DNA from 4 places in the Janthinobacterium sp. PSRC1-1 genome. Region 2 is predicted to be linked to each of the others. Evidence: predicted binding sites of a transcription regulator. Region 2 holds the regulator's gene; each other region holds the start of a gene.

Region 1 (5,924 bases), on a different contig from region 2:
ATGCCCTTCCAGCCTGGCCAGCAGAAACAACTGTTGCAGATGCAACACACCGACGCCACCGCCCGTCACCGGGCTGGCCAATGCGGCCAGGTCGGTGCGGCCCAGGGCCTTTTCCAGCAGATGCCGGTTCAGCCTGGCCGTGGCCGGCCGCGCCAGCGCGATCGCGGCGTCGTCCTGCACCGGCGATATGCAGGCTTTATGGGCCAGCACCAGCAGCATCTGCAGCAGGCTGCCCAGGTCAGCGAGGTAGGCGGGAAAACGCTGTTGCAGTTCGGCTATGGTATGGGGCTTGCCGTCACCGAGCAGCTCCAGCAGGGGGCCATACACGGCCGGGTCCAGATCGGCCTCGCCCAAGGCGCCCGTCACCGTCATGGTGATCTGCCCGACCGGCGCCACCAGCAGGATGCGTACGGCGTGCAGTGCGGCGGCCTGTTCGTGGGCGGTCAGCTTGCGTCTGCCCTTGACCCAGTAATCCTGGCGAAACTGCCGGTTCAGCAGAAAATCGGCGGTGTTCTCGCGGAAAGTGGCATCCGGAATCTGCGCCAGGAAAGCCAGGTGTTCGGGCGAGAAATTGAGAGGGGCAACATGATCGTGGTAGGCGGCCGAACCGGCAAACTCGAGCTTGGCCGCAGCCAGCACCGGCTTGATGGCCGAAAACGATACCGGTTGCCAGTAATGATTGAAGTATTCGTGGGACAGATAATTCGGATCCTGCTCACCAATCTGTTGCAGCCGCAGGGCGATGCTGGGATTGGCCAGCAGGTAGCGCGGCTTGGTCTCCATCATGCGGTTGACGAACGATAGCGCGCTGCCCACGCGCGTCAGGGAATCCTGCCCCGGCGCGCTCATCACGCGGCTGTGCTGCTCCATCAGGTCGCGGATCGGCGCCATCGCCGCCCAGCCCGCCTGCGTGTTGTAGCTGATATACAGCACCCCGCCCGGCTTGAGCTTGCGCGCCAGGAAGTCGCTGATATGCGCCTGGTTTTCCGGCGAGATCCAGCTCCAGATACCGTGCAGGGCGATGAAATCGAAGTCAGGCAGGTCGCTGCGGGCGCAAAAATCCTGGAACGATTGCTCCGACAGCACGGCGCCATTGCCGGAAACGTCGGCCAGTTCCTGCGCAAAGGCGGTCTGGGCCGGATTGAAATCGGTGCCATACCAGCGTGTGCCGGACGCCGCGGCATGGATATTGACGGTCACGCCCTGGCCAAAGCCGAGTTCGCATGCGGTGCTGACCTTTGGCGGCTGTATGCCCCAGCTCAGCAGCAACAACTGTATGCGCAAGGGGTTCAATTCCGTGTAATAGCCGTAGGTGTATGCGGTTTCGGCCGTGTAGCCGGCATGCCAAGCGCTCATCAGGTGTCCCGTATATCAAGTCAAAAAGCTGGGACGCAACATGCGCAGCAGCAATTGGGCAGAATAACTGATCCTTGCTGTCAAGTTAACCAATATTACTCGTCGTCGGGCTCCAGGCCTTTCAAGGCCACCTGCACGGCGCGCTGCGAAAAGCCGCGCTGCATCAGGAAGCGCACCTGCTTGTTGCGCTGTTCGGCATCCTGCGCCACTACACCGAATTTGCGGCGCCACACTTCGCAGGCGCGCGCGGTCTCGCCTTCAGCCAGGCCCGCCTTGAGTTCCTGCAGCGCTTCACCGCCTATGCCATGGCTTTGCAATTCCGCCATGATGCGGCTGTTGCCGAAACGGGCCGAGCGGCGGTGGATCAGCGATTCCGAAAAGCGCTCCTGCGACAGCCAGTTGGCCTGCTCCAGGCTGTCGAGCAAGGCTTCCACATCATCGCCTTCCTGCGCATGCCGCTGCAGCTTGCGCCGCAATTCCATGCGGCTATGCTCACGCATCGACAGAAAGCGGAGCGCCCTGCCCTTCAGGCTTAGTTGTACTGCAGCCATACACCCACCTTGTCTTTCATTCCACGATCACAGCACCCAAACACAATCGCCGCCCGGCGCAACAGCGCGGGACGGCGATCAGGGTCCTACCTTGCGGCAAGCCACGCGTAGGTCGGATTAGGCCCCTTGGGCCGTAATCCGACAACATTGTTGGCGTCTGATCCGACAACATTGTTGACGTCTGTGGCGTTGTCGGATTACGCGCGGCTTTGCCGCGCTAATCCGACCTACTCTGGCTTGGCTTCCGCCTTGGCAGCCTTGTCGGCGGCTTTATCCGCTTTTTCCGGCTTTTCAGCAGCCAGCGGCGGCAGTTCGCGCACGCCCAGCGAAGCGCGGACCTTGTTTTCGATTTCGCGGGCCAGCGCCGGACGCTCTTGCAGGAAGGCGCGGGCGTTGTCCTTGCCCTGGCCGATGCGTTCGCCGTTGTAGCTGTACCACGAACCGGATTTTTCCACGATCTTGGCATCCGAGCCCAGGTCCAGGATTTCGCCTTCGCGCGAGGTGCCGGCGCCGTACAGGATGTCGAAGTGCGCTTCCTTGAACGGTGGCGCGATCTTGTTCTTGACGACCTTGACCTTGGTTTCGTTGCCGATCACCTCATCGCCGGACTTGATCGAGCCGGTGCGGCGGATATCGAGGCGCACGGAGGCGTAGAATTTCAGCGCATTGCCGCCGGTGGTCGTTTCCGGACTACCGAACATCACGCCGATCTTCATGCGGATCTGGTTGATGAAGATGACCAGGGTATTGGTGCGGTTGATGGAACCGGTCAATTTACGCAGGGCTTGCGACATCAGGCGCGCTTGCAAGCCTGGCAGCGAGTCGCCCATGTCGCCTTCGATCTCGGCGCGTGGCGTCAGTGCGGCCACGGAGTCGATGACGACCAGGTCGACGCTGCCCGAACGCACGAGGGCGTCGCAGATTTCCAGTGCCTGCTCGCCCGTGTCCGGTTGCGAGATCAGCAATTCGTGCAGGTTCACGCCCAGCTTTTGCGCGTAACCGACGTCGAGCGCGTGCTCGGCATCGATAAAGGCGCACGTGCCGCCGAGTTTTTGCATTTCAGCAATGGTTTGCAGGGTCAGCGTGGTTTTACCCGACGATTCAGGACCGTAGATCTCCACCACGCGGCCGCGCGGCAAGCCGCCCACGCCCAGCGCGATATCGAGGCCGAGCGAACCGGTCGACACGACTTGCACTTCTTCGATCACCGCGCTGGCATCCATGCGCATGACCGAACCTTTGCCAAACTGCTTCTCGATCTGCGCCAGTGCGGCGGCGAGCGCCTTGGCTTTTTCCGATGCGGGTACTACAGCTTTTTTATCGTCCATATGTTCTTTCAGCCGTTCTACAGTTGCGAATCCAGTTGAATCCTGCAGCCTGCGATAGCGCCAGTGGGTTAAATTCTTTACACAGACAGTACTGTATAAAAAAACAGTGATCAATGCAAGCGGAACGTGGATTTGTTTTGAAACAGATCAATACAAGCCTGTTTTTCACAAAAATTCGCCACCTTGCGGAAAATGAAACACAATACAAGCTTCTACCGTCGCAAGCATAGGAAGTGCACCATGCGTATTTTACTTGCCGAAGATGACAGCGTGCTGGCCGATGGCCTGACCCGCTCGCTGCGCCAGTCCGGTTATGCCATCGACTACGTCAAGACCGGCCAGGAGGCCGATACGGCCCTGTCCACCCAGGAATTCGACCTGCTGATCCTCGACCTGGGCCTGCCGAAGATGTCCGGCCTGGAGGTGCTGCGCCGCCTGCGCGCGCGCGCCTCGCTGCTGCCGGTGCTGATCCTGACGGCCGCCGATTCCATCGAACAACGCGTGAATGGCCTCGACCTCGGTGCCGATGATTATATGGCCAAGCCGTTCGCCCTGTCGGAACTGGAGGCAAGAGTGCGCGCCCTGACGCGCCGCGGCGCCGGCGGCGGCGCCACCGTCATCAAGCACGGCCCCCTCAGCTACGACCAGGTGGGGCGCAGCGCCTACATCAACGACCAGATGCTCGACCTGTCGGCGCGCGAACTGGGCTTGCTGGAAATCCTGCTGGGCCGCACCGGCCGCCTCGTCTCGAAAGAGCAGTTGGTCGACCACCTGTGCGAATGGGGCGAAGAAGTGTCGAACAACGCCATCGAGGTGTATGTGCACCGCCTGCGCAAGAAGATCGAGGTGGGCGGCGTGCGCATCGCCACCGTGCGCGGCCTCGGCTATTGCCTGGAAAAATACTCGGAAGCGGCGCGCCTGAACGCCGAAGCGGGCGAGGCGGCAGGCCCGGCCAGCAAGTGAAGGCACGCGAAGCGCCAGCGGACGAGGTGGACGACGACGACTGGTTCGAGCCGCCCACCACGGAGCAGGATGACACCATCGAGCATTCGCTGTTTGGCGAAATCCTCGACTGGATGCTGGCGCCCTTGCTGCTGCTGTGGCCGATGAGCATCGCCATCACCTACCTGGTGGCCAAGGGCATCGCCAATCAACCGTTCGACCATGCGCTGGAGGACAGCGTGACGGTGCTGACGCAGCAGGTCAAGCAGGCCGACGGCGCGCTGCTGCGCCGCGTGCCGGACAAGAACCGCAGCGGCCGCGACTTCCTGCGCGGCGACGATGTCGACACCCTGTATTACCTGGTGGTGGGCGGGCGCGGCGAATACCTCGACGGCGACCGCGACTTGCCGCCGCCGCAAGACCCCGACAAATACCGCAGCGGCATGGTGCTGTTTCGCAATGACACCATCCACGGCACGCCCGTGCGCGTGGCGTTTACCTATCTCGACATGCCGTCCGGTAGCGACGACGAACCGCGCCGCACGCTGGTGCAAGTGGCCGAGACGCTGGAAAAACGCGCCCAGCTGGCCAATGAAATCATCAAGGGCGTGATCTTGCCGCAGTTCATCATCCTGCCCGTGATCCTGGCCCTGGTCTGGTTTGCCCTGGCGCGCGGCCTGTCGCCGCTGGCGCAATTGCAGGAGCGCATACGCGCCCGGCCACCCGACGATTTGAGCCCCATCGAATCGGGCCAGGTGCCCGAGGAAATCACGCCACTGGTCGGTTCGCTCAACGAGATGCTGGCGCGGCTATCGCTGTCGATCGACATGCAGAAACGCTTCATCGCCGATGCCGCCCACCAGATGAAAACACCGCTGGCCGGCATGCGCATGCAATCGGAGCTGGCCCTGCGCCAGACCGACCACGACGAGATTCACCGCTCGCTGCTGCAGCTGGCGAAAAGTTCGGAAGCGGCCACGCGCCTGGTCAACCAGCTGCTGGCCCTGGCGCGCGCGGAAAACCAGCCGCAGGCAGGCACGGCGTTCGAGCCGATCGAGCTGAGCGAACTGGCGCGCGGCGTGGTGCAGGACTGGGTGCAAGCGTCGTTTGCCCAGCATATCGACCTGGGCTTCGAGCAGCCCGCGTATTCGATCATGATTTCCGGCAATGCCATGATGCTGCGTGAACTGCTGAGTAATCTGATCGACAATGCCCTGCGCTACACGCCGGCCGGCGGCAGCGTCACGGTGCGCGTGCGCAGCACCCTGGAACTGGCCATCCTGGAAGTGGAGGATACGGGCCCCGGCATACCGCAGGCCGAGCGGGCGCACGTGTTCGAACGCTTTTACCGCATTCTCGGCAGCAATGTCGACGGCAGCGGCCTGGGCCTGGCCATCGTGCGCGAGATTGCCCAGCAGCATGGCGCCGAAGTCGATATTTTTAACAATCCGCGCGCGCAGTCGCCGAAGCTGCCGGGCACCCTGCTGCGCCTGAGCATTGCCCTGCTGTTGCCGGAGGCGCCAGAAGAGGATGACATCACGTATGGATAAGCCGAGCCCAAGCGCTCCCCCCGCGCGGCCGGCGCGCACGCCCAGCCCCGAGCTGCAGGCGCGCCGCGACGTGCACTGGCACAAGACACGGCGCCTGACGGCCATCCTGCTGCTGATCTGGCTGCTGACGGGCTTCCTGACCGTGTTTTATGCGCGTGAACTGTTGCACCTGAACCTGTTCGGCTGGCCGCTGCCCT
Region 2 (5,924 bases):
AAGCATCTGCTTGACTTCCTTGCCTTGCGGGCTGAAGGCCGTGCCGGAGATATCGTCGGCGACGGTGATGAGTTTGCGCAGCACGCCGCGGTCGCGCACGATCTCGGCATAACGCCGGATGTTCGCGGCCGATGGCGTGTTTTGCGCCATGGCGTTCAGGTAAGCGAGTCCGCCCACATCATCGGCCTTGCCGAGCTGGGTCAGGGTTTCAAAAACAGTAATGACATCGGCCGGCCTGGAGCCGTTAATCATCTTGACGATTTGCTCGAAGATGATGCGATGGTCATAGCGATAGAAATCCTCCGCATGCATGAAGTCGGCGATGCGGTCATATGCTGCATTGTCGCGCAACAGACCACCGATAACGGATTGTTCTGCTTCGATCGAATGCGGCGGAATACGGAGGGAATCCAGTTGCGGATCAGAGGGGGCGTTCATGGCGCGAATTATACCCGCTTCGGCGTGCTGGCAAAAATAAAGGGCTGAAATTGAGCGAAAAAAAGGCCACAAAAAAGCCGGGCGAACCCGGCTTTTCATCGTGCGGCAATGCTTGCGGGCCAGGCCCGCAGACAATTACGCGTTCGCGTCTGGTACGACAGCGATAACAACTTCCACGACCACGTCGGTGTGCAGAGCAACCGAAACGTTGTGTTCGCCAACGATCTTCAGCGGGCCGGTAGGCATGCGGATTTGTGCTTTTTCAACAGCAAAACCTTGCTTGGTCAGCGCTTCAGCGATGTCGAAGTTGGTGACGGAACCGAACAGACGGCCATCAACACCAGCTTTTTGAGCAACTTGAACGGTCAGGCCGCTCAGTTTTTCGCCCTGGGCTTGCGATGCGGCCAGTTTGGCGGCAGCAGCTTTTTCCAGTTCGGCGCGCTTGACTTCGAATTCAGCCACAGCGGTTGCCGTGGCACGACGTGCCAGGCGTTGCGGGATCAGGAAGTTACGTGCGTAACCGTCTTTGACTTTGACGACTTCGCCGAGGTTACCGACATTAACAACTTTTTCTAACAGAATGATTTGCATAGTTCTTCTCCAGGAATATCTGACCGATTAAGCGTGGTGCAGATCGGTGTATGGCAGCAGCGCGAGGAAGCGAGCGCGCTTGATTGCGGTGTCGACTTGGCGCTGGTAGTGCGCTTTGGTACCGGTCAGGCGTGCTGGCATGATCTTGCCGTTTTCTTGGACGAAGTCTTTCAGCGTGTCGACGTCTTTGTAGTCGACTTGCTCAACGTGAGCTGCGGTGAAGCGGCAGAACTTCTTGCGTTTGAACAACGGGTTTTGCTGTTTGCGTTTTTCTTTAAGCTTGAGCTTATTTTTGTCGAACTTTTTACCGAATGCCATGTCAGGCTCCTGTATCTAAAATGCGCTAGTCAGAATTGACTGCACTAAAATCAATGATGTGAAACACCAAACTCTTGCTGTTGCGGCTCTTCCTGGCCAGGAAACCCGTGAACTGATATACCCCGCCCAAGCTTGCCTGGCTGAACCTGCCTGAAATTTCGCCAGCGGCTAGCGCGGCAACATCAAACTCGGTCAAACGGGCAATTCCTGCTTCCATCTGCTGCGAACTGTGTTGCAATACTGCATTCACAATCGGCAACCCTGCCGGGGTGTAGCGCAATATTTCGCGCTCGGCAATGATGGCGGTTACTTGTAGCTGGTTCAGCGCACGATCCTGGTCAAGAATTAAGCTGCTGCTGCGGCAGGAGCGGCTGCTGGTGCTTCGGTGCGGTGGCTTTTGGCCGCGTCTTCGCGTTGTACCGATTTCATCATCGGCGAAGGAGCTGTTTCAGCTTTCTTCATTTTAACGGTCAGGTGACGCAACACGGCATCATTGAATTTGAATGCTGTTTCCAACTCGACCAGGGTCTCGTTGTCGCATTCGATGTTCAGGCAGATGTAGTGTGCTTTAGGCAGCTTTTGGATCGAGTAAGCCATTTGACGGCGGCCCCAATCTTCCACGCGGTGAACCGAACCGCCGCGGGTGGTTACGCTGGCTTTGTAGCGTTCGATCATCGCGGGCACTTGCTCGCTTTGGTCCGGATGGACGATAAAGACTATTTCATAATGACGCATGCAAACTCCTTCAGGTCGGATTGATAATCGCCCACCCCGGCGTCAAGACGGGTGTGGGAAGGTCAGCCGAAGATTATAACCGCCTTTTGCAAACGTTTCAATCATTCCTTCAACAAGCGGCCCGCGCACGGGGCAGGCCAGGCGTTTTTTCCTGCCCATTCCAGTATTTCGCACGAAATTCGCGCAAATCACCGAAATCCCCTTGCATAGTGGGCGATACTGTACAAAAATACAGACTGTTCATATAGACAGCATTTTAGTATGCACCCACCGCTCATGATCAAGCTGACAGCACGACAAGAACAAATCCTGAACCTGATCAAGGACGCGATTGAAAACACGGGTTTTCCTCCCACCCGTGCCGAAATCGCCAATGAACTGGGTTTCAAATCGGCCAATGCGGCCGAAGAGCATTTGCAGGCCCTGGCCCGCAAGGGCGCGATCGAGATTTCGCCCGGCACCTCGCGCGGCATCCGCCTGATCGGTGCGGCCGCCGAAGCAGCGCCATCGAAGGTGCCGGCAGCGCTGCTGATGTCGCTGCCCCTGATCGGCCGGGTGGCCGCAGGCTCGCCCATCCTGGCACAGGAAAACCTGGAAGCGAGCTACAACGTGGACCCGGCCCTGTTTTCGGCCAAGCCCGACTTCCTGCTGAAGGTGCGCGGCTGGTCCATGCGCGACGCCGGCATCATGGATGGCGACTTGTTGGCCGTCAAGAAGGTCGACAGCGCCAAGAACGGCCAGATCGTCGTGGCCCGCATCGGCGACGAAGTCACCGTCAAGCGCTACAAAAAAACAGGTTCCGTCATCGAACTGCTGCCGGAAAACCCCGACTTCAAGGTGATTACCGTGTCGCCGGAAGATGAGTTCGCCCTGGAAGGGCTGGCGGTCGGCTTGATGCGCAGCTGGCATTAAATCACTGCGCTGAAAGAAAGGGCCGCGACAGCACGACTGTCGCGGCCCTTTTCACATGGCGCGCGGCCGCTTATGCGTCCAATGCGTTGCTGAAATCCTCGAGCAGATCGGCCTCGTCCTCGATACCCACCGACACACGGATCAGCGATTCGGCAATGCCCATGCTGGCCCGGCGCTCGGCACCCATCTCATAAAAGATCGTGTGGGCGACGGGGATGACCAGGGTGCGCGTGTCACCGAGGTTGCTCGCTGGAATAGCCAGATTGAGGCGATTGAGGAAATCGAAGCAATCGATGCCATCGTTTAATTCAAAGCTGAACAGCGAGCCATAGCTGCGGAACAAGTCCGTCGCCAGCGCGTGCTGCGGGTGCGACGCCAAGCCCGGGTAATGCACGGCCGCCACGCGCGGGTCGGCGGCCAGCATGCTGGCCAGCGCCAGGGCGTTCGAGCAGGTGCGGTCCATGCGCAAGGCCATGGTTTCCGCGCCGACGGCGATATGGTGCGCCGCTTCCGGGCCCAGCGATGCGCCGAAATCGCGCAAGGCCTTGGCGCGGATTTGCGCGATGCCCCACTGCGCTGGCGCCGCCTTTTTATAATTCTCAAAAATGTTCGGGTACTGCGTCCAGTCGAACACGCCCGTGTCCGTCAAGCTGCCGCCCAGCGCATTGCCGTGGCCGCCGATCGATTTCGTCAGCGCATTGACCACCAGGCCCGCGCCCACCGCTTTCGGGCGGAACAGGTAAGGCGTCGTCATGGTGTTGTCGACGATGTACAAAATGCCGCGTTCCTTGCACAAGGCGCCGATCTTTGCCAGGTCGGCGATCTGCGTGCGTGGATTGGCGATGGTTTCCACGAACACAATCCGCGTTTGCGGCGTGATGGCGGCCGCCACGTTGGCCACCTCGGTGGCGTCGACAAACGACACGGCGATGCCCTGCCCCGTCACCGTTTGCCACAGGCTGTTGGTATTGCCAAACAAAAAGGCCGACGACACCACATGGTCGCCCGCGCGCAGCAGCGACTGCACCACGGCGCCGATGGCGCCCATGCCGGTCGCGAAACACAAGGTGGCCACACCATCTTCCATCTTGTTGACCTTGTCTTCCAGCGCGGACACGGTCGGGTTGCCCTGGCGGCCGTAGCGGAAACCGGGCTCCTTGCCCTGGAACACGGAAGCGAGCTGGCGCGCGTCGCTGTAGCCGAAGGCGACGGAGGTGTGCACAGGCTTGTGCAGCGAGCCGTGCTCGATCCCCTTGCGGCGGTCGTTATGCAGGATGGTGGTGGTAAAGCCGTAGTTTTTTTTATCGTTCATGATCGCGGAGAAAAAAAAGCCCGGCATCGGCCGGGCAAGTTACTTATGCTTCTGTCGTTGCCAGGTTCAGGTTCAGCTGGGAACGCGGCGTATCTTCCGGCGCTGCCGCCTTCGGATGGTGGCGCGCATATTCCAGGCGGTCCAGATACTCCTGCGACACGTCGCCCGTCACGTACACGCCATCGAAGCACGAAGCCTCGAAGTTCGTCAGTGCCGGATTGACGTCGGCAATCGCCTGCTTCAACGCGCCGATATCCTGGTACACCAGGTAATCGGCCGTGATTTCGCGGCACACTTCTTCCGTCGTGCGGCCATAGGCGATCAGCTCATCGCGCGTCGGCATATCGATGCCGTACACGTTCGGGTAAATCACCGGTGGCGCGGCCGAGGCGAAGATGACTTTCGTCGCGCCCGCTTCGCGTGCCATCTGCACGATTTCACGGCTGGTGGTGCCGCGCACGATGGAGTCGTCGACCAGCAACACGACTTTATCCTTGAATTCGGACGGGATCGCGTTGAGCTTCTGGCGCACGGATTTCTTGCGCGCCGCCTGGCCCGGCATGATGAAGGTACGGCCGATGTAGCGGTTCTTGATGAAGCCTTCGCGGTATTCCAGGTTCAGCGCCAGTGCCAGCTGAATGGCGGCCGGACGAGAGGAATCGGGAATCGGCATGACCACGTCGATATGCACGTCCGGCAATTCGGCACGGATCTTTTCAGCCAGGTATTCACCCATTTTCAGGCGCGTGGCGTACACCGAGGCGCCGTCGATGACGGAGTCGGGACGGGCCAGGTAGACGAATTCGAAGACGCACGGATTCAGGCTGGCATTGTCGGCGCACTGAGCGCTGTGCAATTTCTTGTCGGCATCGATGAAGACGGCTTCGCCGGGACCGATGTCGCGCACGAAGCGGAAGCCCATGCCTTCCAGGGCCACGGATTCGGAGGCGATCAGGTATTCGGGGCCTTGCTCCGTTTCATTGATGCCCAGGCACAGCGGACGGATGCCGTGCGGGTCGCGGAAGGCCAGCAAGCCCACGCCGGCGATTTGCGCCACGGCGGCGTAGCCGCCCTTGACGCGGCGGTTCAGCACGGTGATGGCCTTGAAGATGGCTTCCGGGTCCAGGTTCAGGCCCGTTGTCGCTTCCTGGATTTCATGCGCCAGCACGTTGAGCAGCACTTCCGAATCGGAATCGGTATTGATGTGGCGGCGGTCGTTCTTGAACATTTCCTGTTTCAACTGTTCCCAGTTAGTCAGGTTGCCATTGTGCGCCAGGGTGATGCCGAACGGCGCATTCACATAAAACGGTTGTGCTTCCTCTTCGCTCGACGAACCGGCCGTCGGGTAGCGGCAATGGCCGATGCCCGTCGTGCCTTGCAGCGAACGCATGTTGCGCGTACGGAAGACGTCACGCACGAGGCCATTGGCTTTGTGCATGGAAAACATACTGCTGTGATTGGTCGCAATCCCTGCCGCGTCCTGACCGCGATGTTGCAAGAGCAACAATGCATCATAGAGCAATTGATTGACAGGTTGATGGGAAACGACGCCGACGATGCCACACATGGTGTGCTCCTAAACTGTGCTACTGATTTTAAAAAAAATTCAAAATTTCAC
Region 3 (5,924 bases), on a different contig from region 2:
ACAGCGAGTACGGCAGCAAGGTCACGGTGACGATCAGGAAGACGATCGACAGCGCCACGAGCAGGATCGTCAGGGCGATCTCGTTCGGCGTCTTCTGGCGCTTGGCGCCTTCGACCATGGCGATCATGCGGTCGATGAAGGCTTCGCCCGGGTTGACGGACACGCGCACCAGCAGCCAGTCCGACAGCACGCGGGTGCCGCCCGTGACGGCGGAAAAGTCGCCGCCCGATTCGCGGATCACCGGCGCCGATTCGCCCGTGATGGCGCTTTCGTCGACGGAGGCCACGCCGGCCGTCACTTCGCCGTCGGCGGGAATCACGTCACCCGCCTCGACCAGCACCGTCATGCCCTTGCGCAGGTCGGTCGCTGGCGTGGGCAGCCAGGAGGTGCCGTACTTCGGCGTTTGCATTTTCTTTGCCATCACCGTTTGTTTGAGGGCGCGCAGCGAGGCCGCCTGCGCCTTGCTGCGGCCTTCGGCCAGCGCTTCGGCAAAGTTCGCGAACAGCACGGTAAACCACAGCCACACGGCGACGGCGATGATGAAGCCGAACGGCGCTTCACCCTGGCCATTCAGGGCCTGGATGGCCAGCAGGGTCGTGATGATGCTGCCGACATAGACGACGAACATCACGGGGCTGCGCCACTGCGTGCGGGGGTCAAGCTTTTTGAACGCATCGACGATGGCGGGGCCAATCAATGCGGAATCGAACAAGGTCAGGCTTGTGCGTGACATTTTATTTAGCCTTTGGTGAAAAGTTGCAGGTGTTCGACGATCGGGCCCAAGGCCAGCGCGGGAACGTAATTGAGCACGCCGACGAGTACGACGACGCCGATCAGCAGGCCGATGAACATGGGGCCGTGCGTGGGCATGGTGCCGGCATTGGCCGACAGGCGCTGCTTGGCCGCCAGCGAACCGGCCACTGCCAGCACGGGCACGATCACGCCGAAGCGGCCGAACCACATGGCGATCGCCAGCATCACGTTGTAGAACGGCGTGTTGGCGGACAGGCCGGCAAACGCGCTGCCGTTGTTGTTGGCCGCCGACGTGAAGGCATACAGGATCTCCGAGAAACCGTGCGCGCCCGGATTGGCCACGCCGATCTTGCCCGGTTCGACCATCACGGCGATCGCCGTGCCCGTCAATACCAGGGCAGGCGTAATCAGGATGGCCAGCGACACCATCTTCATTTCATAGGCCTGGATTTTCTTGCCCAGGTATTCAGGCGTGCGGCCTATCATCAGGCCGGCGATGAAGACGGCCAGGATGGCGAACATCAGCATGCCGTACAGGCCTGTGCCCACGCCGCCGAAAATCACTTCGCCGAATTGCATCAGCAGCAGCGGCACCATGCCGCCCAGGGGCATGTAGGAGTCGTGCATGGAATTGACTGCACCGCAGGATGCCCCCGTCGTCACCGCCGCGAACAGGGTCGAGGAGCTGATGCCGAAGCGCGTTTCCTTGCCTTCCATATTGCCGCCCGATTGCAGGCTGCTGGCCTGCTGGTCCACGCCCAAGGCTTGCAAGGCGGGATTGGCTTGCTGCTCGGCGCTCATCACGCCGACCGTCATGACGACGAAGATCAGGGTCATCGCTGCCAGCACGGCCCAGCCCTGACGCAGGTCACCCACCATGCGGCCAAAGGTGAAGCACAGGCCGGCGGGAATGATGAAAATGGCCAGCATCTGCAGGAAGTTCGACAACACGGTCGGGTTTTCATAGGGATGCGAGGAATTGGCATTGAAGAAACCGCCGCCATTCGTGCCCAGCAGCTTGATCGATTCCTGCGACGCGACGGGGCCCATGGCGATCGTCTGCGTGGTTGCCACTTGCGCTTCCATCACAGGCTTGCCGGCCGTATCGAGCACGGGCTGGCCGTCGGCCGTCACTTTCGGCGTTTCATACGCCACGTGGTCGAGCAGGGTCACTTCCTTGTAGGCGGAAAAATTCTGGATCATGCCTTCGCCCATGAAGACGACGGACAGGGCCAGCGACAGCGGCAGCAGGATGTACAGCGTGGAGCGCACCAGGTCGACCCAGAAATTGCCGATCGATTTGCCCGAGCGCGAGGCGAAACCGCGCACCAGCGCGAAGATCACGGCGATGCCGGTGGCCGCCGAAAAGAAGTTCTGGCATGCCATGCCCAGCATCTGGGTCAGGTAGCTCATGGTCTGCTCGCCGCCGTAGCCCTGCCAGTTGGTATTGGCGACGAAGCTGACGGTGGTATTGAACGAGGAATCGGGGCTGACCGCGCCCAGGCCCTGTGGATTGAGGGGCAAGAAGCCCTGCAGGCGCTGCAGGCCGTACACGAAGACGGCGCCCACCGTGTTAAACACGATCAGGGCGATGGCGTAGCTTTTCCAGCCCATGGCCTTGTCGGCAGGCAGACCGGACCAGCGGTACAGCAGGTTTTCACATTTTTGCAGCCAGCCCAGGCCACGCACGGGGCCGTCGCCGGCCACCCTGGCCATGTACAGACCCAGCGGATAGCCGGCGGCCAGCAGTACGGCCAGGAAGGCCACCAGCAGCAATATCGATTGCGTCGTCATCACAGTTCCTCCGCTTTCAGCAGCGCCACCAGCAGATACACGAGCAGGCCAGCCGAGACCACGGCGCCCAGCACATAAAACGCGTTCATTTGACGCTCCCTAATTTGTCGCAGGCGACGGCAAAGCCGGCCGCCACGACGAAAAAAACGGCAATCAAGCCGAGATACACGATATCCATTCCCACCCTCATTCAGGTTTGTTTTGATAGTGAGCAGATTAGCCAAAAGGGTCTAAAAAATTCGTAAAGACTGGGGAGGTGCTTGTAAACAAGATGTAAAAACGGCGGCTTTGCCGCATAAAATCGTCCACAATGGGCGCCAAACCACGCGCGCGGCGCACTGTTGTTGCCCTGGAGTAGCGCTATTGCTCGCTGGACAAGATAGAATGCGCGAGCGTCCGCACAAGGACGCCAAGCCTGCCGCACTGCCCTCTGCCAGTGACGCTGGACGGAATATACTGTATATTCATACAGTTATCGCCGCCGTTGTCACTGCGTCCCGCAGTGCCCCGGCCTGGCGTTCCAACCACTGTCTTTACTTAGCTTGAACACGTATGGCCACTAAAAAACCAGCATCCGACTACAGCGAATCATCCATCCGTGTCCTGAAAGGACTGGAACCCGTCAAGCAGCGCCCGGGGATGTACACCCGCACTGAAAATCCGCTGCACATCATTCAGGAAGTGATCGACAATGCCTCCGACGAGGCGCTGGGCGGTCATTGCACGCATATCGCCGTCACGCAAAATACGGATGGCAGCATCACCGTCGAAGACAATGGCCGCGGCATTCCCGTCGGCATACACCCTGAAGAAGGCGTGCCGACGGTGGAAATCGTGTTTACACGGCTGCACGCGGGCGGCAAGTTCGACAAGGGTTCGGGCGGCGCCTACGCGTTCTCGGGCGGCTTGCACGGCGTCGGCGTGTCCGTCACCAATGCGCTGTCGACGCGCCTGGAAATCACCGTCTGGCGCAAGGAAAGCGATGGCAACGGCCTGCATCACATGGTATTTGCGAATGGCGACGTGATCGAGCCCCTGAGTTCCCGCCCCGCCCCGCGCGACGGCAAGAAGTCGGGCACGCGCGTCACGGCCTGGCCCGACGCGAAGTATTTTGATTCGCCGAATATCTCGCAAACCGAGCTGCAGCGCCTGCTGCGTTCGAAAGCCGTGCTGCTGCCCGGCGTCACGGTCACCCTGACCAACGCCAAGACGGGCGACACGCAAACCTGGCAGTACGCGGAAGGCTTGCGCGGCTACCTGACCGAATCGCTGGCGCAGGTATCGAATGGCGAAACCCTGATTCCCCTGTTCGAAGGCGCGCAGTACGCGGGCCCGGATTCGGAAGGTTTTGCCGAAGGCGAAGGCGCGGCCTGGGTGGTGGCGTGGACGGAAGAAGGCGCCATCGTGCGCGAATCGTATGTCAACCTGATTCCCACCTCGAATGGCGGCACGCACGAATCGGGCTTGCGCGACGGCCTGTTTGGCGCCGTGAAAAACTTCGTCGAAATGCACTCGCTGCTGCCGAAAGGCGTCAAATTGCTGCCGGAAGACGTGTTTGCGCGCGCCTCCTTCGTGCTGTCGGCCAAGGTGCTGGACCCGCAATTCCAGGGCCAGATCAAGGAACGCCTGAACTCGCGCGACGCCGTGCGCCTGGTCTCGACCTTCACCAAGCCGCCGCTGGAACTGTGGCTGAACCAGCACGTCGACTACGGCAAGAAGCTGGCCGACCTGGTGATCAAGCAGGCGCAGTCGCGCCAGCGCTCGCTGCAAAAAGTGGAAAAGAAAAAATCCTCGGGCGTCGCCGTCCTGCCGGGCAAGCTGACCGACTGCGAATCGTCGGACATCACGCGCAATGAACTGTTCCTCGTCGAGGGCGACTCGGCGGGCGGTTCGGCCAAGATGGGTCGCGACAAGGAATTCCAGGCGATTCTGCCCCTGCGCGGCAAGGTCCTGAACTCGTGGGAGACAGACCGCGACCGCCTGTTTGCGAATAACGAAATCCACGATATCGCGGTGGCCATCGGCGTCGATCCGCACGGCGTGGGCGATACACCCGACCTGTCCGGCCTGCGCTACGGCAAGATCTGCATCCTCTCGGATGCGGACGTGGACGGCTCGCACATCCAGGTACTGCTGCTGACCTTGTTCTTCAAGCACTTCCCGGCCCTGATCAACAAAGGCCACATCTGCATCGCCCGCCCGCCCCTGTACCGCGTGGACGCGCCGGCGCGCGGCAAGAAGCCGATGCAGAAAATCTATGCGCTCGACGACGGCGAACTGGTCGCCATCGAGGACAAGCTGCGCAAGGAAGGCGTAAAACAGGGCGCCTGGTCGATCTCGCGCTTCAAGGGCCTGGGCGAGATGAACGCCGAGCAGCTGTGGGAAACCACGATGAACCCGGACACGCGCCGCCTGCTGCCCGTGACTCTGGGCGAAATCGACCACATGACTTCCGCCGCGCGCTTCAACATGTTGATGGGCAAAGGCGAAGCGGCAGGACGCCGCGCCTGGATCGAGGAACACGGCAATGAGGCGGAGGCGGATATCTGATGATTATCGGCATCGACCTGGGCACCACCAACAGCCTGGTCGCCATCTGGCGCGACGGCAAGGCTGCCATCATCCCGAATGCACTGGGCGAGCACCTGACGCCGTCGTGCGTCAGCATCGACGACGACGGCAGCGTGCTGGTGGGCCGCGCCGCGCGCGAACGCCTGCAGACGCACCCGCAGCTGACGGCGGCCGTCTTCAAGCGCTACATGGGCAGCGAAAAGAAGATCACCCTCGGCACGCAGCAATTCCGTCCGGAAGAGTTGTCGTCGATGGTGCTGCGCGCGCTGAAGGAAGATGCCGAAGCTTTCCTGGGCCACAAGGTCGAGGAAGCCATCATCACCGTGCCCGCGTATTTCAGCGATGCGCAGCGCAAGGCCACGCGCATCGCCGGCCAGCTGGCCGGCTTGCGCGTGGAGCGGCTGCTGAACGAGCCGACGGCCGCCGCGCTGGCCTACGGCATCCGCGACAAGGAACAGGAAAGCAAATTCCTCGTCTTCGACCTGGGCGGCGGCACGTTTGACGTGTCGATCCTGGAACTGTTCGAAGGCGTGATGGAAGTGCGCGCCTCGGCCGGCGACAATTTTCTGGGCGGCGAAGACTTCGTCAGCGTGCTGGTTGACGCCTTTTTGGACGGCAGCGGCTTGCGCGACGCGGCCGGCAGCCGCCTGTTCGATCCGCGCCAGCAGCAGCTGCTGCGCGATGAAGCCGAACGCGTCAAGCGCCTGCTGTCGGAGCAGCCGTCCGTGCGCATGGCCACGCGCTACCAGGACAAGGAATACAGCTGGGAGATCAGCGAAGACAGACTGGCGCAGCTGTGCGAACCG
Region 4 (5,924 bases), on a different contig from region 2:
CAAACGGCGTCCGGCCGGCACCCTGGGCCTGGTCGTCTGTTGTGGCAACTTCAAGGGCGGCGTAGGCAAGACCACCACCACGGTTGCGGTGGCGCAGGGGTTGACTTTGATGGGGCATAGCGTTTGCCTGGTCGATCTGGATCCGCAGGCTTCAACCACCACCTTGATGGGTTTTGTGCCAGATGCGGAGGTGAACGAGGATATGACGGTCATGCCGGTCGTTTACGGAGACAAAGAGGATCTTCTTTATGCTGCACTGCCCAGCTACTGGGACGGCATTGATTTGATTCCATCGTCGCCAGACCTGTTTGGTGCTGACTATTACTTGCCCAACAAGCAGGCAAGCGATCCGAATTTTCAGTTTTGGGACGTCTTGAACAAGGCCATGCAGCCGTTGCGCGAAAAATATGACGTGATCATTATCGACACGCCTCCTACATTGTCGTATCTGGCGCTGGCCAGCTTCATGGCTGCCGACGGCATGATCATCCCCCTCCCCCCGGAAACGCTGGACTACGCGTCGTCGACGCAATTCTTCAGGCAGTTTTCCGAGTTGTTCAACTCGATGCGGGAAGGCAAGGATATCGACAAGGAATTCGAGTTCATCAAGATCGTGTTGTCGAAGGTGAAGTCGTCAGTGTCCATGACCGATATTGTCAAGACGTGGATCAAGCAAACTTATCCAGAACTGCTAGGAACGGCCGAGATTCCGGAGACCGATCTGGTGAAAAACGCTTACGCGGAATTCAAGACTATCTACGATCTCGAGAGCTATGACGGTAGCCAGCGCACCTATAACCGTGCGATTGAGGCGTTCAATGCTGTCGTGGCGGAACTCGACGTGTCCCTGCAAACTTGCTGGGCGCACCGCGAAATGAAGGAAGCAGTATGAGCACCAAAGACGATAAGCGCCCGCCGCGCGTCAATAAGTTGGCGGCACGACTGCTTGGCCAGACGGCGAACCTGGAACGCAATGTCAGCGAAAATCCTCCGACGCCGATCGCCAACCAGCGCAATGTGACTATGCCCGGCCAGCTGGGCGCTTTCCGCCTTGATGCACTGAAGTACCAGGCAAAGATTGAAGAACTACAGCGACAGCTCGACGAGGCGCTGGCCAAGCAGGCTGATGGCGGCTCTGACGCCGAGTCCGCTGAGCTTCGCGTGCGTCTTGCGCAACTGCAGGAAGCAAGCCAGGCCGAAGTCGAGTCGCTTAAAGCCGCGCTTGACGAGGCGGCCCGCAGTGCGGGTGTGCCCTTCGAGGCGCCAGTGGCCCGCATCCGCAAGATTCCTGGGCGCCAACGACAGCTGACCAATGCGGAAAGGGACGCGCTGTACGCCAACCTCGATAGCAACAAGTTGGTTACGCCCGTGACGCTGCGCCCTGCCCCGGACGGCTGGTATGAGGTGGTTTCCGGACATAACCGGTTTGATTTTTATGTCGACCGTGGCCGTGCAACCATCCCTGCCGTACTGGATCTGTCGGACGATGAACACGCTGACCGTGATGCTTTCTATGCGAACTTGCTTCACAACACTCTGCCGGATTATGCCAAGTATGTAGGCTTCAAGAAACTGCTGGACGAAGATCAAACGCTGACCATTGCCGATGTCGCAAAGCATGCTGGCGTGCCTCGAACTACTGTTGCCAACCTGATGGTGTTCGGCGAACTGCCGACTGCGGCGATACCGCTGCTCGATGCACAGCAGGATAAGCTTGGCCGCAATGCGGCCGCCGAGTTGGCTGCGCTCCATGCCAAAGGCCATACGGAAGGGGTCATGGCAGCGATTGAATCGATCATCAGCGGCACGTCCTCCCAGTCCGAGGCAGTGGCGATGGCGACCAGGTCAACCCGGCGTGCTGTTACACCGCGCGTAGCGCCGGCGCCGGTGACCGTGCGTTCGGGACGTGCAACTTACTGCAAGGTCCATCAGGCCAAAAAAGTGCTGCGTCTTGAATTTACCAGCGATGCGGATGCCGAACTGGCGATGAACGAAATTACCAAGGCGTTACAAGCCTTGGCCGATGGTAACAAGAAATAACCGGTCGATCAACGAAATATAAGGACTGCGATGACGAGCTAATCTGAAACGCTAACAATTTGATGCCCTAAAAAGCAAAAGGCCCGGCGGGAACCGGGCCTCTGCTAATGCTCTGGCAGTGCCAAAACATGAATCACGTACTCTTCAGCCGTGATTCTAGTTCGGTGCTCAACTCAGTGCAAGGGATTTTTTACGCCTGTCACTTGGCATCTGGAGCTCCCATGAAGAATCATGGCCGAGGTGAGTACCTGCTCGCCCAAAAATTTGAGCGTTGTACCGTGTTTGCTCTACATGTTGGCACCGTCTTGCCGCCCCCTGGGAGCAAGTGGTGAATAGCGTCGCCGAGCCCGATGTTCGATACTTCGAGCACGGTACCGCCCTGCACCGGGTGCTGCAAGAGGCGCCCTATATTCCGCGCTGCAGCGACAACAAAACAGCGACCCGCACTCGCCCGCGCGAGTATGCGGTACGCTATCCGTACATGCAAATCAATCGGCCAGGCCTTGTCAGCTGGCTGATCTTTGACCTCGACCATGCAAATTCCATGATATGGGAAGATGCAGGCCTGCCTGCGCCAAACCTGATCGTGCGAAATCGCGCTTCCGGCAATAGCCACCTTTATTATGCGATTCCCCCGGTGTGCACGACTGATGCCGCGCGCGACAAGCCTATCGCTTTCATGAAGGCCGTCTACGCAGCATTCTCGATAGCGCTGCGCGCAGATCCCAATTTCCACTCAGGGCCGGTGGCCAAGACGCCAGGACATCCATGGTGGTCGACCGAGGAGTTACACAACTCAGTGTACGAGCTGGGCGCCCTGGCCGACTACGTCGACCTGGCCGTGGCGGCCCCTTGGGCCAAGAGAGTCAAGGTAGACGACATTGCGCACTCTCGCCATTGCCTGTTGTTCGAGCATTTGCGTCACTACGCATACTCCATCGTCAACCGCGAGCGTCAGAGTGGGAACTACGACAGTTTCGTGCGCTGGCTCGATGCCAAAGCCCACGACTTGAATAGATTCACGCAGCAAGGCTTTGCCCAGGATCTGCCTGTATCGTCACTGAAGGCAACGATACGCTCGATCGCGCGTTGGACGTGGACTAACTACACGGGCAGTGGCCGCTGCAAGCGCGGCATCATGCAGCTCGACCCGGACCTGCCGCTTCCGGCGCGCCAAAGCCTGGCTGCAGAACGCACTCACTGCGAACGGCAGAAGAGTACAGCGGACAGGATCCGCGCCGCCTGCAGGCTTTTGCTACAACGCGGAGAGAGTCTTACCCAGATCGCGATTGGACGCATCGCCGGCGTGACCCGGCAGACGGTGGCCACCTACAAAACGCTCGTTGAGCAAGCCCGCCAGGCTCTGAAAACGCCAGATGCATCGAGCGCCGGCGCAGCCCCGGCGGATGTTAAGTTTGCTACACATCAGGTACCTGCAGTGGGGGTTGCTTTTTTGCAACTTGTTCCGCTTGCGTGTATTGATGGTGTGGTTTGTCAGATTGCTGTTGTTTCTGATAGTGGGTAGCAGGTCGAGGACGGATGATTTTCTCAGCATCGTGTTTTTCGGGGTGGTGGTGGTTGCAGCATGTAGTCGGTTGCGTGTTGTTGGCTTTGGTTTTTAGGATGTTGAATTTATGGGTTTCCAAGTTAACCGGGCGTGGCGACGGGGGTTCCGTCGGGGCGCAAGCAAGCGGGGACGCCCGCGCGCGAAGGCAGGCTCAAGAGCTTTTTTGTTCAGCGGGTTTTTTTAGCTGAAGCCGACTCTTGCACAATCAAACAATCACGCATACACTGTACATACATACAGTACTGTAATGATAACGATTGTGTTTCCTCATGGCTTTGCTCTGCTCACAAGTTTGCTCTGAATTCTCTGTGGAGGTCACTGATCCCTTGGTGATTTCTCATGTCTGGCGTGCAAGTGAGCTGGCAGTGTCGCGCGACGTTAGCTGTTCGTCCGGATATTCGTTGCTGGATGGAGAATTGCCTGGTGCTGGCTGGCCACGTTCGTCGCTTATCGAGTTGCTGGTTCAGCAATCGGGTATTGGAGAGTTGCAGCTGCTTAAGCCATTGCTTGCCAAGTTGTCGGATAAGCAAAGAATTGTGTTGGTTCAGCCTCCTTATATCCCGCATTCGCTTGCGTTCAAGATATGGGGTATCGATGTGAATCGATTGATATGGGTTCGTGCTCCAAGTACTGGAGACGCTCTTTGGACGACGGAACAAATACTCAAAAATGGTAGTTGTGGTGCCGTAGTATTTTGGCAGAACCATATCCGTTCCGATTCACTGCGTCGCTTGAATTTGGCGGCCCAAGGCGCGGAAACTTGGTTCTGGTTGATTCGTCCTATGGCGTGCGCGAGTGAAGCCTCGCCCGCGTCCCTTCGGCTGGGAGTTGAGGGCCGGCCGGGATTGCAGTTTTTTTCGCAAAAACCGACCTAACCAATTGATTTATTTGGTAAATTCGACTTTATAATTCATCGGGGCTACCTCGCGTTCAAGGTCCAGCATATATTCGCCGAATCGGTTGATGTGCCCTTTCCGATATGGCGCTAAGCCGCGAAGCACCTCCTCCGTTAGCACATATCCCTTTGCCTGTATTGTCTTGAGGAGCCGCGTCATCTCATGGACATTGTGCAGGATGACCATGTTCGCAACGAGCTGGTTGTACTTGATAACCTTGCGCTGTTCGTGCCGAACGTTTTCGGCAATGATGCCTTCGCCCCCAAAAAACAACCATTTGATGAAGCCGTTGAATTCCTCGCTCTTGTTGGTTGCTGCATGGATGGTACGACGCAATTCTGCGTCGTTGATGTACTTGAGCAGGAACATTGTCCGATGTACCCTACCGAGCTCGCGGAACGCGTAGTAGAGCTTGTTCTTGCGGCTAGCGGTCCCTAGGCGGCGCAGGATCGTCGATGGCGCAATCTTGCCCGCTTTGATGGAAATAACGACGCGCAGCATGTCCTTCATATGGCGCGCGATCAGTTCCCAGTCGATCGATCCACGGAACAGGCTGCCAATATTGTCATACTGGTCGGCCTTGTCCGCCTTGAAGAACACCAGATCTTTGATATTGCGGATGCGGGGCATCAGGTCGATACCCAGCAGCGAAGCCAGGCCAAAGACAGGCGTGCTTTGGGCCTGGGTATCGCCGTGCAGCGTATCTGGCTGGATGTCCGACTGGTTGTTGATTAGCCCATCGAGGATGTAAACCGCCTCATAGACGCCGCATGGAATAAAGTGACTGAACAACGCGATGTACTTGTCGGACACATGGTAGTAGCCAATGCCGCCGTATCCACCGTAGCGGATATGGTATTCGGAAAGCAGGTTAGCCTCGTAAATGTTCCATTTGGTACCGTCGGCCGACGCGCTCTTTCCCGACCCCCAATAACGTGGCAATGCGAAGCGGTTGTATGCATTGATCACCTTGACGATCGCCTTGTCCAGACGCTGCTCGGTGACATGCTTGAGATTGAGCCAGGCCACCTGCTTGCGGCTCAGTCCCTTGATCGAGCGTGCGGTTTGCGTGGCGCCCAGGTTACAACCATAGCAAAACAACGTAGTGATGAAGCGCTTGCGCGGATCGTCTACTTTGGCCTCGAAGCCGGACAACGGACCGAAGAGTTTATGCAAGTCCAACCATTTTTCAGTCTCGGTCAATACATCAAGGATGCTCACCGGATCCATTTCATTGGTGACCATCTGCTCGATGGCGTCAAGTTCGGGTGGCGGCTTCGGGCGCTCCATGCGACGGATCACAATGCCGCTCTCGTCTATATCGGCAAGGCTATTTTGCGGGAATCGGCTGTCAACGTCGCGCGCTAGACTGCCGAGTTTGTCGCGCAACTGCGCGACAAACGCCGGAGCTTCCACCGACA

What was found. Region 2 encodes LexA, which represses DNA repair genes until DNA is damaged. Its sites were predicted from a motif close to ACTGTATNNNNATACAGT; they were not measured.
Region 1: the regulator LexA is predicted to act here: its motif matches at 3,326-3,343, upstream of recA (recombinase RecA).
Region 3: the regulator LexA is predicted to act here: its motif matches at 3,003-3,020, upstream of ACP7DW_RS02120 (DNA topoisomerase IV subunit B).
Region 4: the regulator LexA is predicted to act here: its motif matches at 3,831-3,848, upstream of imuA (translesion DNA synthesis-associated protein ImuA).

Annotation. Positions count from the first base shown of each region.
Region 1 is NZ_JAFCWK010000001.1:272,096-278,019, reverse strand. Features, by position in the region: gene ACP7DW_RS01240 (class I SAM-dependent methyltransferase) at 1-1,356, opposite strand, end outside; gene recX (recombination regulator RecX) at 1,452-1,907, opposite strand; gene recA (recombinase RecA) at 2,135-3,235, opposite strand; gene ACP7DW_RS01225 (response regulator) at 3,476-4,198, shown strand; gene ACP7DW_RS01220 (sensor histidine kinase N-terminal domain-containing protein) at 4,195-5,727, shown strand; gene ACP7DW_RS01215 (DUF4212 domain-containing protein) at 5,720-5,924, shown strand, end outside.
Region 2 is NZ_JAFCWK010000005.1:388,987-394,910, reverse strand. Features, by position in the region: gene ACP7DW_RS13600 (replicative DNA helicase) at 1-438, opposite strand, end outside; gene rplI (50S ribosomal protein L9) at 574-1,029, opposite strand; gene rpsR (30S ribosomal protein S18) at 1,057-1,347, opposite strand; gene priB (primosomal replication protein N) at 1,373-1,672, opposite strand; gene rpsF (30S ribosomal protein S6) at 1,693-2,082, opposite strand; gene lexA (transcriptional repressor LexA) at 2,359-2,994, shown strand; gene ACP7DW_RS13570 (cystathionine gamma-synthase family protein) at 3,065-4,306, opposite strand; gene purF (amidophosphoribosyltransferase) at 4,350-5,873, opposite strand; gene ACP7DW_RS13560 (CvpA family protein) at 5,913-5,924, opposite strand, start outside.
Region 3 is NZ_JAFCWK010000001.1:465,948-471,871, reverse strand. Features, by position in the region: gene kdpB (potassium-transporting ATPase subunit KdpB) at 1-733, opposite strand, end outside; gene kdpA (potassium-transporting ATPase subunit KdpA) at 739-2,547, opposite strand; gene kdpF (K(+)-transporting ATPase subunit F) at 2,547-2,636, opposite strand; gene ACP7DW_RS02120 (DNA topoisomerase IV subunit B) at 3,100-5,097, shown strand; gene ACP7DW_RS02115 (molecular chaperone HscC) at 5,097-5,924, shown strand, end outside.
Region 4 is NZ_JAFCWK010000012.1:53,514-59,437, forward strand. Features, by position in the region: gene ACP7DW_RS22510 (ParA family protein) at 1-892, shown strand, start outside; gene ACP7DW_RS22515 (ParB N-terminal domain-containing protein) at 889-2,040, shown strand; gene ACP7DW_RS22520 (replication initiation protein) at 2,369-3,565, shown strand; gene imuA (translesion DNA synthesis-associated protein ImuA) at 3,877-4,482, shown strand; gene ACP7DW_RS22530 (Tn3 family transposase) at 4,492-5,924, opposite strand, start outside.